DNA from 3 places in the Candidatus Pelagibacter ubique HTCC1062 genome. Region 2 is predicted to be linked to each of the others. Evidence: riboswitches for the same ligand, from Rfam matches in the RefSeq annotation. Region 2 holds a riboswitch; each other region holds the start of a gene.
The links. A riboswitch is a leader RNA that binds a small molecule or an ion and turns the genes downstream of it on or off. The one in region 2 is predicted to bind S-adenosylmethionine.
Positions count from the first base shown of each region.

Region 1: it holds a riboswitch for S-adenosylmethionine, as region 2 does, so the genes downstream of both, SAR11_RS05155 (O-acetylhomoserine aminocarboxypropyltransferase/cysteine synthase family protein) here and SAR11_RS05890 (homocysteine S-methyltransferase family protein) in region 2, are expected to answer to the same signal.
Region 3: it holds a riboswitch for S-adenosylmethionine, as region 2 does, so the genes downstream of both, SAR11_RS03785 (homocysteine S-methyltransferase family protein) here and SAR11_RS05890 (homocysteine S-methyltransferase family protein) in region 2, are expected to answer to the same signal.

Region 1 is NC_007205.1:1,004,071-1,007,349, reverse strand. It holds gene SAR11_RS05160 (COX15/CtaA family protein) at 1-138, shown strand, start outside; gene SAR11_RS05155 (O-acetylhomoserine aminocarboxypropyltransferase/cysteine synthase family protein) at 131-1,459, opposite strand; SAM riboswitch class V at 1,464-1,532, opposite strand; gene rplM (50S ribosomal protein L13) at 1,672-2,133, shown strand; gene rpsI (30S ribosomal protein S9) at 2,135-2,584, shown strand; gene argC (N-acetyl-gamma-glutamyl-phosphate reductase) at 2,620-3,279, shown strand, end outside.
Region 2 is NC_007205.1:1,125,645-1,128,923, forward strand. It holds gene SAR11_RS05885 (OsmC family protein) at 1-514, opposite strand, end outside; SAM riboswitch class V at 519-583, opposite strand; gene SAR11_RS05890 (homocysteine S-methyltransferase family protein) at 587-1,648, opposite strand; SAM riboswitch class V at 1,715-1,779, opposite strand; gene SAR11_RS05895 (DUF1737 domain-containing protein) at 2,075-2,281, opposite strand; gene phoB (phosphate regulon transcriptional regulator PhoB) at 2,367-3,047, opposite strand; gene phoU (phosphate signaling complex protein PhoU) at 3,047-3,279, opposite strand, start outside.
Region 3 is NC_007205.1:730,873-734,151, forward strand. It holds gene SAR11_RS03775 (YbaK/EbsC family protein) at 1-120, shown strand, start outside; gene SAR11_RS03780 (DMT family transporter) at 117-1,004, shown strand; gene SAR11_RS03785 (homocysteine S-methyltransferase family protein) at 997-1,905, opposite strand; SAM riboswitch class V at 1,915-1,978, opposite strand; gene SAR11_RS03790 (2OG-Fe(II) oxygenase family protein) at 2,067-2,657, opposite strand; gene SAR11_RS03795 (sulfite exporter TauE/SafE family protein) at 2,687-3,279, opposite strand, start outside.

The sequences.
Region 1 (3,279 bases), 120 kb from region 2:
GCTATCTTGTTTCAAATTTTTTTAGGAATTATAACTTTGATTTCTGGTGTAGAGATTACATATGCTTCACTACACCAGCTAGGTTCAATATTAGTTTTGAGTTCTTATTTTTTGATATTATATAAAAACTCTAACTAACTGCTTTCAAATTCCCTTTAGAAGATTTATTTAAAGCTTGGTCTAAATCCTCAATAATGTCATCTATATGCTCAATACCAATACATAATCTTACGTATCCAGGAGTTACACCTGAGGCTAACAATTCTTTTTCTGTTAACTGACTATGAGTTGTTGTTGCAGGATGAATTGCTAAACTTCTTGCATCCCCAATATTTGCAACATGATAAAACATTTTTAAAGACTCGATAAATCTCTTACCTGCTTCAATACCACCTTTGAGCTCGATACCAACTAAACCACCATTTCCTTCATTAAGGTATTTTTTAGCACGATCAGCAATTTTACCTTCATGTTCTGTTGGATAGATTACTCTTGTTACTTCTTTATTTTTCTTTAAATAGTCAACAACTTTTGATGCATTTGAGCAGTGTTGTTTCATTCTAAGAGCAACTGTTTCAAGCCCTTGAATAATTCCAAATGCATTGTCAGGTGATAGGGCAGAACCAAGATCTCTTAGTAATGTAACCCGCGCTCTTACTGCAAAAGAAACATTAGCCCCAGTCAATTCTGGAACCACTTTTCCCCATATAGCTCCACCGTAACTTGCGTCAGGTTCGTTAAATAAAGGTTGTCTTTTGGGATCAGCTGTCCAATCAAAATTACCTCCATCAACTAAAGCTCCACCTACAACTGTACCGTGACCACCTATATATTTTGTTAATGAATAAACTACTACAGCAGCACCATGTTCTAAAGGTTTGCAAATTACAGGAGCAGCTGTGTTGTCCATTATTAATGGTATATTGTATTTTTTACCAATATCAGAAACTTCTTTAATTGGAAAAACTCTCAAATAAGGATTTGGTAAAGTCTCACCATAAAAAGCTCTAGTTTTATCATCAACAGCTTTTTCAAAGTTTTTTGGGTCAGAAGGGTCTGCATATCTAACTTCAATACCAAGTTTACTTAATGTATGCGTGAATAACGAAATAGTACCTCCATATAAATCCGTAGAGCTGACTATATTATCTCCGGCTTGTGCAACGTTTAAAATTGCAAAAGTTGATGCGGTTTGTCCAGATGCTACTGTTAAACAGGCTAATCCTCCTTCTAATGAAGCAACTCTTTTTTCAAGAGCATCATTTGTTGGATTCATTATTCTTGTATAAATATTTCCAAATTCCTTAAGAGCAAACAAATTTGCAGCATGTTCAGTACTATCAAATTGATACGATGTTGTTCTATAAATTGGAACTGCTACTGCTTTGGTTGTTGGATCACTTCTATAATCACCACCATGTATAGCTATAGTCTCAGGGTTTTGTCTTTTTGTACTCATCTTAATACTCCTTTTTTAGTACTTTTGCTTTATGCAAGGCGTACAATACAGTTCAAATGCGCCTACCGATAATGTGGTTAAAAAATCCTTTTTAGCAATAACTAGCCTGCAATAGGAACAAATCGGCTATATAAAAATATCATTTAAGCAAGATATTGCAAGAGAAATATAAAATTGACATTATATCTAATAATAGTATTAATCCTCGCACAATGACAAAATTTCTAAAAAGTGGTGATTTAAACAGTAACTGGTTTGAGATAGACGCTAAAAATGCTGTAGTTGGCAGATTAGCTTCTATTATTGCTATGATTGTTAGAGGAAAAAATAAAACAACTTTTACACCTCATATGGATGATGGTGATTTTGTTGTTGTTAAAAATGTTGAACAAGCAAAGTTCACAGGAAAAAAATTTAAAGATAAAAAATATTATAGACATACTGGTCACCCAGGTGGAATTAAAGAAATTACTCCTGAAAAGTTATTAGAAAAAAATAAACCTGGCGAGACATTAAAATTAGCTATTAAAAGAATGTTACCTGGGGGAGTTCTAGGAAGAAAACAGTTAACTAAAGTAAAAATTTATGCTGGTGAAGAACACCCTCATGCAGCACAAAACCCAAAACTTTTAGACCTAGGTAAATTAAACAGTAAAAATTTAATAAGAAATTAATATGGTAACAACAGCTACACCAAATAAAGTATCTACAAAAAAACCTAAAATTAAATTAGATTTTAAAGATAGTAAATACGCAACTGGTAGAAGAAAAAAATCTATTGCAAAAATTTGGGTGAAAAAAGGTACAGGCAAAATTTACGTTAATGGCAGAACTATGGATGAGTATTTCACTAGCGGAAGTCACAAAATGCAAATCACAAGACCATTTGAGATTATAAACCAAGCAACTGATTATGATGTAAGATGTAGCGTAGCAGGTGGTGGTCACACAGGTCAAGCTGGTGCAATGGTTCATGGTATTGCTAAAGCATTAATCTTATTTGATTCAGAGAATAGAGCAGTACTTAAGACAGAAAAGCTTAATACTAGAGACTCTAGATCGGTTGAAAGAAAAAAACCTGGTCGTAGAAAAGCAAGAAGAAGCTTCCAATTCTCGAAAAGATAATTCTTTTTTAACTCTAAACTGTTATAATAAAAAAAATGCCTAAGCTTAATGTTTTAGTTGCTGGTTCAACAGGTTATATTGGTGTTCAATTAATTAAATTATTAGTTAAACACAGCAATGTTAACATTAAATATCTTTGTGGTAATACGTCTGTTGGAAAAAATATTTCAAGTTATGAAAAGTCATTAAGTTCAAAAAAATTACCTAAAATTATTAGATACAATAAAGAACTTTTAAAAAACATAGACCTTGTTTTTACAGCTCTACCTAATGGTGAAGCACAAGATATTTCAAATGATTTATTAAAACACAATATATTAATTGATTTAGCTGCAGACTTTAGACTTAATAAAGCATCAAATTATCTAAAATGGTACAAACAAAAACACAGATCTGTCAAAAATATTAAAAAATCAATTTATTCATTACCAGAAATAAATGGTGACAAATTAAAGAAATTTAATATTATCGGATGTCCAGGTTGCTACCCAACATCAATACTTTTACCACTTATTCCATTAGTTAGGAAAAATTTAATAAAAACAGATAATGTTATTATAGATTCAAAATCTGGTTACTCTGGTGCTGGAAGAGGCGTGCATAAAAAATATAAGAATAAAAATCTTTATGAATCCTTAAGCGCTTATGGTGTTGGTTTCCATAGACATAACTCTGAAATTCAACAAGAAATCGAA
Region 2 (3,279 bases):
TATAAGAGTTTGAAGAAACCTTTTGAAACAATTTAATAGGAACTCCTTTTGATAAAATATCTAATACCGGGCAATGTGTATTTACCGTATCAATCAATTTATCTATTTCTGCTTTTGGTGATGAAGATTTAATGTCAACAGTTCCAGAGATGGATTGAAAGCCAGGTCTAGTGTTTTTATTTAAAGCTAAAAAACCCTGAAGATCTAATTCACCTTTTAATTTAACACTAACACTCTCAATATTAATACCCGCTGCTGTAGCAAATGCTTTATAGGTTATCTCCTGACACGTTGCTAACGCTGCTAATATTAACTCTACTGGGCTGGGTCCCTCATCTTTTCCACCAAAACTTTTGGGTTCATCAACAACTAATTTATGTTCTCTAAGAGTGACTACAGATTGAAGTCCTTCCTTAAGAATTGAATTGCTTTCATATTGGACCACAGCATTTTTTGGGTTAGCTGTAAAATCCTTCTGTAGATTACTTATTGTTTCTTTTAGATTGTTACTCATTTTTTTTCTCCTGTTTTAGTGCTTCGACATATGTCAGGCGCACAATTTAGTTAAATGCCCTTCTTAATTTATTTACGCTTTGTCTCCATATTCAGTCATATGTTTTGGAATTCTTTTATTTTTTCCATACATAAAATGATTTTCCATGTTCTCTCGATATTTACTTGCTGGAACAGTTAAACCAATTGATTCAGCAACTTCCCTAATCAACATTGGGTTTGCTCCACAACATACTCCAAGATAATTAATGCCTAGGGCATAAGCGTCTTTTGCAAATTTACCTATTTCATATCTATTACAAAAATGTGGGTCCAATGCTGTTGGAAACGTTCTTCCATGAGGCGATGGACATGCACAATTACTTCTGTCCGGTAGGTTAAAAAATGTTGGGTAATCTTCACTGGTTCTATAAGGAATAGGTAAAGCTCCAACATGGCATTTAACTGCTTTTCTAATTTCTTTTAAAAAAGGAAACATAGTAGCAGGTCCTCTAAAACAATTTAAACCTACAACATCGGCCCCTAATTGCTCTAGCTCTTTACAAGTATCAACAACTGATTTTCCATCTCTCATTTTATTTTCACCCATTGGGGATATGGTTAATACAGTTGGTAAACCTGTTTTTTTCATTATCTCTAAAGCTTTAAAAGCTTCTTCAGCATAATAAAAAGTTTCACCAATTAACATATCAGCACCTTCTTCAACGGCCCAACCAATCATCTCTGTAAACATTCCTTCAACTTCTTTTTGAGATTGTGGATCATTATGTTTCCAGATATTTGAATTTGAAATATTACCTGCCATCAAATTTGGTTTTGATCCTTTAGGAGTATCTAGTGCTACTTTTTTAGCAATTTTTAATGCTGAACGATTTAGTGGTTCGAGAAGTTCTTCCTTACCAATAACACGCATTTTTTCTCTGTGTCCATTATAAGTAAAGGCCTCAACTACATCAGATCCTGCGTGTTGAAATTCTCTATGTAAGTTCTCTAAAACTTCAGGATGATCTAATGACACCATTGGGACAAATTCCCCTGATGACATGTAGCCACGTCTTTCTATCTCAAATAAAAAACCTTCTGCGCATATAACCGGTCCTTTATCTAATCTTTCTTTTAATTTATTTGTGCTCATTTTTTTTCCTCTTGTTTTGGAGAAAAAAGGTCACAAAATAATAAGAGGTTATATTCATAGGCCTCTTTTCTCCTTTTTAGTGCTTAAGCAAATGCAGGGCGCACAATATGGTTCAACTGCCCGGCTTAATTTTATGAAAGATAAAAAAAAACCACCTGTCTAAAGCGGTGGTTGAAGCGTCGCTTTAGCAGGATTTGTAACGCGCTCTGCAATTTAACTTAAATCAGCGCAACTAAATATAATCAACTTTCTCTCAAACTGTCAATTGAAAAAATAAATAATAGTTAAAATTATGAGAATAATGACAATCCAAATACTAAGATTAGTTAAGAATTGCTTTAATTTAGAGTTAGATTGTAGAAAAGCTGGGAGTACTAATAAGAGTATCCCTAGCATATAAACAAAGGGTATTATCTGATCTGCCATTTATATCGATGATAGCTTCATCTTTTTGGAATACTTTTTCTGAGGTGAATTTTTTATAACTGCTTGAGCACAACGCATGACCCCTCTTTTTTTATCAAAAGTCATTTTAGGTTCACCATACAATTTCCATCCATTGGATATGGCCTCCGTTACACGATGGCAAAATTCTGAAGTGTCGTCACTTGTAATAAATCTATAACCTTTCATAATCAGACCTTAACAAGTCCTAAATCATGTGTCTATGTTCAGTTTATTATTATTATTTTAAGTCTTTATGCTTCTACAATCATTACTAATTTAATGAATAGCCAGCTGATCTTACGGTTCTAATTAATTCTTTAAATCCATCAATATTAATACTTTGTCTAAGTCTTCTTATATGAACATCAACTGTTCTTGTTTCAACATTGATATTATCAGACCAAACATTCTCTAGAATTTGATCTCTTGAGTAAACACGTTTAGGGTTTTTAATAAAAAAATTGATTAAATCATATTCCTTGGGTCCCAAATGAATTTCTTTGTTTTTTCTAAAAACACGTCGTGTTAATCTATCCACCTTAAGGTCTTCGAATTCAACAATATCAGAAACTAATGAGGGCTTAGATCTTCGAAGTAGCGCTTTTATTCTTGCAAGTAATTCTGGGAAACTAAAGGGTTTGGTGATGTAATCATCTGCACCAGAGTTTAACCCTTTAATCTTATCTTCATCCTCACCCTTAGCAGTAAGCATTATGATTGGAATTTCTTTAAATTTTTTTTCTTTTTTTAAAATTTTACAAATTTCTACGCCAGAAAAATCAGGTAACATCCAGTCTAATAAAACAAGATCAGGAAATAATTTTTTAATATCTTCAATACCCTCATTGCCATTGTCTGATGATGAAACTTTATAACCTTCTTTTTCAAGGTTATATTTAACTAAAGTGATAATGGGTTGTTCGTCTTCTACAATATGAATGCTAACGCTCATTAGTTTGGATCAAAATCTTTACCTTTAGGTCTTGCTCCTTCAATATGCTCTCCCTCGATTAGATAAAATAAAGCTTCAGCGATATTAGTAATATGATCTCCTGCTCTTTCAATATTTTTAGTCACAAACAATAAGTGTGTTGCTAGATCTAAATTTTTTTTATCTTTGCTTAAGAAATTTGCAACTTCGTTCATTGCGATATGTGTTAAATCATCTACTCTCTCATCTGATT
Region 3 (3,279 bases), 390 kb from region 2:
TCTTTAGAAAGGTTTAATGAATTGTTTGCTGCAGCTGGACATCCAAACTGTGTATTTAAAACAAACTATAACGATATTCAAAAGATTACGAATGGAAAAGTTGAAGATATAATTGAATGAGACAACCTAGATTAATTGATTATACATTATTAGTAGTTTTAGCTTTAATATGGGCATCAGCTTTTTTTAATATCAAAATTGCAACAGAATCTTTTGGACCAATTACAATTGCATTCTTGAGAGTTTTTTTTGGATCAATTCCAGTATTATTATTATGCTTTTATAAAAAAATTAAGATTGAAGCATTTTCCAAAGATTGGTATTGGTTTGCTATAATAGGATTTGTCAATTTGGTATTACCTTTTTTCTTAATAGCTTACGGTGTAAAATCTGTACAAAGTAATTTGGCAGCAATCTTAATGTCAACAACACCCTTGAGTTCAACAATATTGGGTCACTTTTATACAAAAAATGAAAAGTTCAATTTAGTTAAAACTTTTGGAATACTAATTGGTTTTTCAGGTATTATTTATTTGTTTTCAGATAATTTATTAATAAATGATAGTAATTTTATTTCTGCGTTATTAATATTGCTTGGGTCAACTTGTTATGTTATTGGAGGAGTTTTAACTCTTAAAATTAGTAAGAAAAAAAATGAAAATGTAACAGGCTCTATATTAATTTGGGCTATCCTAATTTTAATACCATTTGTTTATTTTATTGAAAAACCATGGAATTCAATTCCAAGCATTGAATCTACAATATCAGTAGTTTATTTAGGAATGGTTTCAACAGGTGTTGCTTGGTTGCTAAGATTTAAAATTCTAAAAGATAATGGTCTTATATTTCAATCACAAGTCTCTTACTTAATTCCAATATTCGGTACTATATTGAGTTATATTTTTTTAAAAGAAATAATAACACCTAAAATTTTATTATCTTTATTAGCAGTTGTTGTTGGAATTTACTTTGTTAAAAAAGCAGATCAAAAAAAAACTACTTAAACTGAACCATTTCTTTAATATGAGATGGTCTTGTTTCGCAACATCCACCTAAAATAGTAGCACCAGCATTTTTAAATTTTTTAACAAAATTTGCCATCAATTCGGGTGTTAAATCTTTTCTTTGACCCAAAAATTCATTTGGGTTACCAGTTTTACTGACATTATAACTATTAGTATAACCATCTTTAGGATTAGTTGTCACAAAAGCATTAAGCTTAAATCCAAACGGAACACCTAAATTTTTTACTTCTTCTAAATTTTCATAAAAGTTTTCAGGTGAAACACAGGATAAAATTAATCCTAGTAAATTATTATGTTTAATATTGTTAATAATATCTGATATTTTTTCACCACTTGGAAGATTTATTCCTTCAGAAATGTGAGCACCTATTAAGTATGGCTTATTAAATTCTTCAATTGCTTCAATTGCTAATTTAAACTCTTTTACACTAGACAAAACATCTAAGTAAAAAAAATCAATATAAGGATCTAATAATTTTGCTTGATCATAAAAATTTTGCTTAATTTCATCATCTGGTCTTGTATCTTCTTCGTATGTTAAATATTGAGGTGGAAGACCGCCTGCAATTAACACGTTAGGATGTTGTTCTTTAGCTTTCTGAGCTATTTCACCAGCTTTTTTGTTTAAGTATTCAAACTTATCTTCAATTTTATTATCACGTAATCTTATTCGTCTAGTAGTAAAGGTTGCTGTAACAATAACTTCAGCACCCGCTTTAATAAAGTCTAAATGTGTGTCTAGTAAGAGTTGATGGTATTCTTCTTTTAAAACAGCATTTGCACTCCACAATGTGCCGTTTGGCTTCATACCACGAGCTAACAATTCTTGTCCCATACCACCATCTAAAATTCGTGTTGTTTTAAAAAAATTAATATCCATTTTTATTCCTTACTTTTTTAGTGCTTTAGCTCTATGCAAGGTGCACAATACAGTTCAACTACCTTTACCAATTATATAATGATTTCCTTTTTAGCAGTTAGCACCTGCAATATGGATCAAATCGGTAAAATATTTATATATCTATTAGACTGATTAGTAAATCACTTCTTGAATAATATTTTAGCATTAAATGAGAAGGATCTTCTCTCACCATCAACGTTAAATGGATAAGCTGTGTGCATTAAATAATTTGGAAAAATCAATAGGTCTCCTAATTTAGGGTTTAAATTATAGATACTTTTACTTAAAAAGTTTTTTTGACCATTAATAAAATCAATAGTTCCATTAGTTTTAATCTTTTTATTCTTAACTAATTTATTTTGATTCATATCTTTTGGGATTTTAAGATATCCAACACCTGACAGTTGTCCTTCATGATAATGAATTGGATTATATTCATTTTTTAATTGCCTAACCACCCATAGATTTATTATCTTAATTTCTTTAATTTTTTTAACGCCTGACTTATCAAGGTAAACTTTAATATTTTTTAGTAATTCTTTAGACAAACTCTTATTAATTAAAGTTTTGGGTATCTTAATTTCATTCCTAATTTGACTTGCAAGTTTAGAGCTATAATCATTTTTTTTAGATAATTGAGACTTATCAATGTGATTATTTAATATAGTAATAATTTTTTTGGATAACTTTGTTTTTCCTATAGTGGGTCCAAATGCTCTAAATGTTTTCATAATCTTTCTATAATAATTTAATACTTCTGTTATGCAAACAACTTCAGTCCCATTCGAATAGCGACAAATATGACAAGTCCTGATGTCACTAGAGCTAATATTCTTGCAGGAAAAATTTTAAGATTTAAATAGTTTCCAAGCTGGCCGCCTATTAAAACAAAAAAAAATAATGGCCAATAATCATAAATTCCATTTATTGTTGATGCCTTTGTAAATTGGCCAGCAAGTCCTGATAAAGAATTAATCAGTATGAATAATGATGCTGCTGTTGCAATGTTTTTTGCTTTATCTACTCTAATTAATAACAATATAGGGCTTAAGAAAATTCCACCACCAATTCCAACTACACCAGACACAAATCCAATAGATGCACCAATTAATATTGATAATATTTTTGGTATCTTTTTATAAACTTCAATTTTTTGATCAAAAGATTGAAATTTCATGAGAAGTAGAACTCCTGCTAGTGCTAAGACTAAAAAAAGTAAAATTTCAAAAATTTCTTTATCTACTGATAAAGATCCTCCTATGAATGCAAGTGGCACAGATGATATCAAATATGGGGTAAGGATCTTAAAATTGATATTTCCAGCTTTAATATAATTTATACAATTTCCTGATA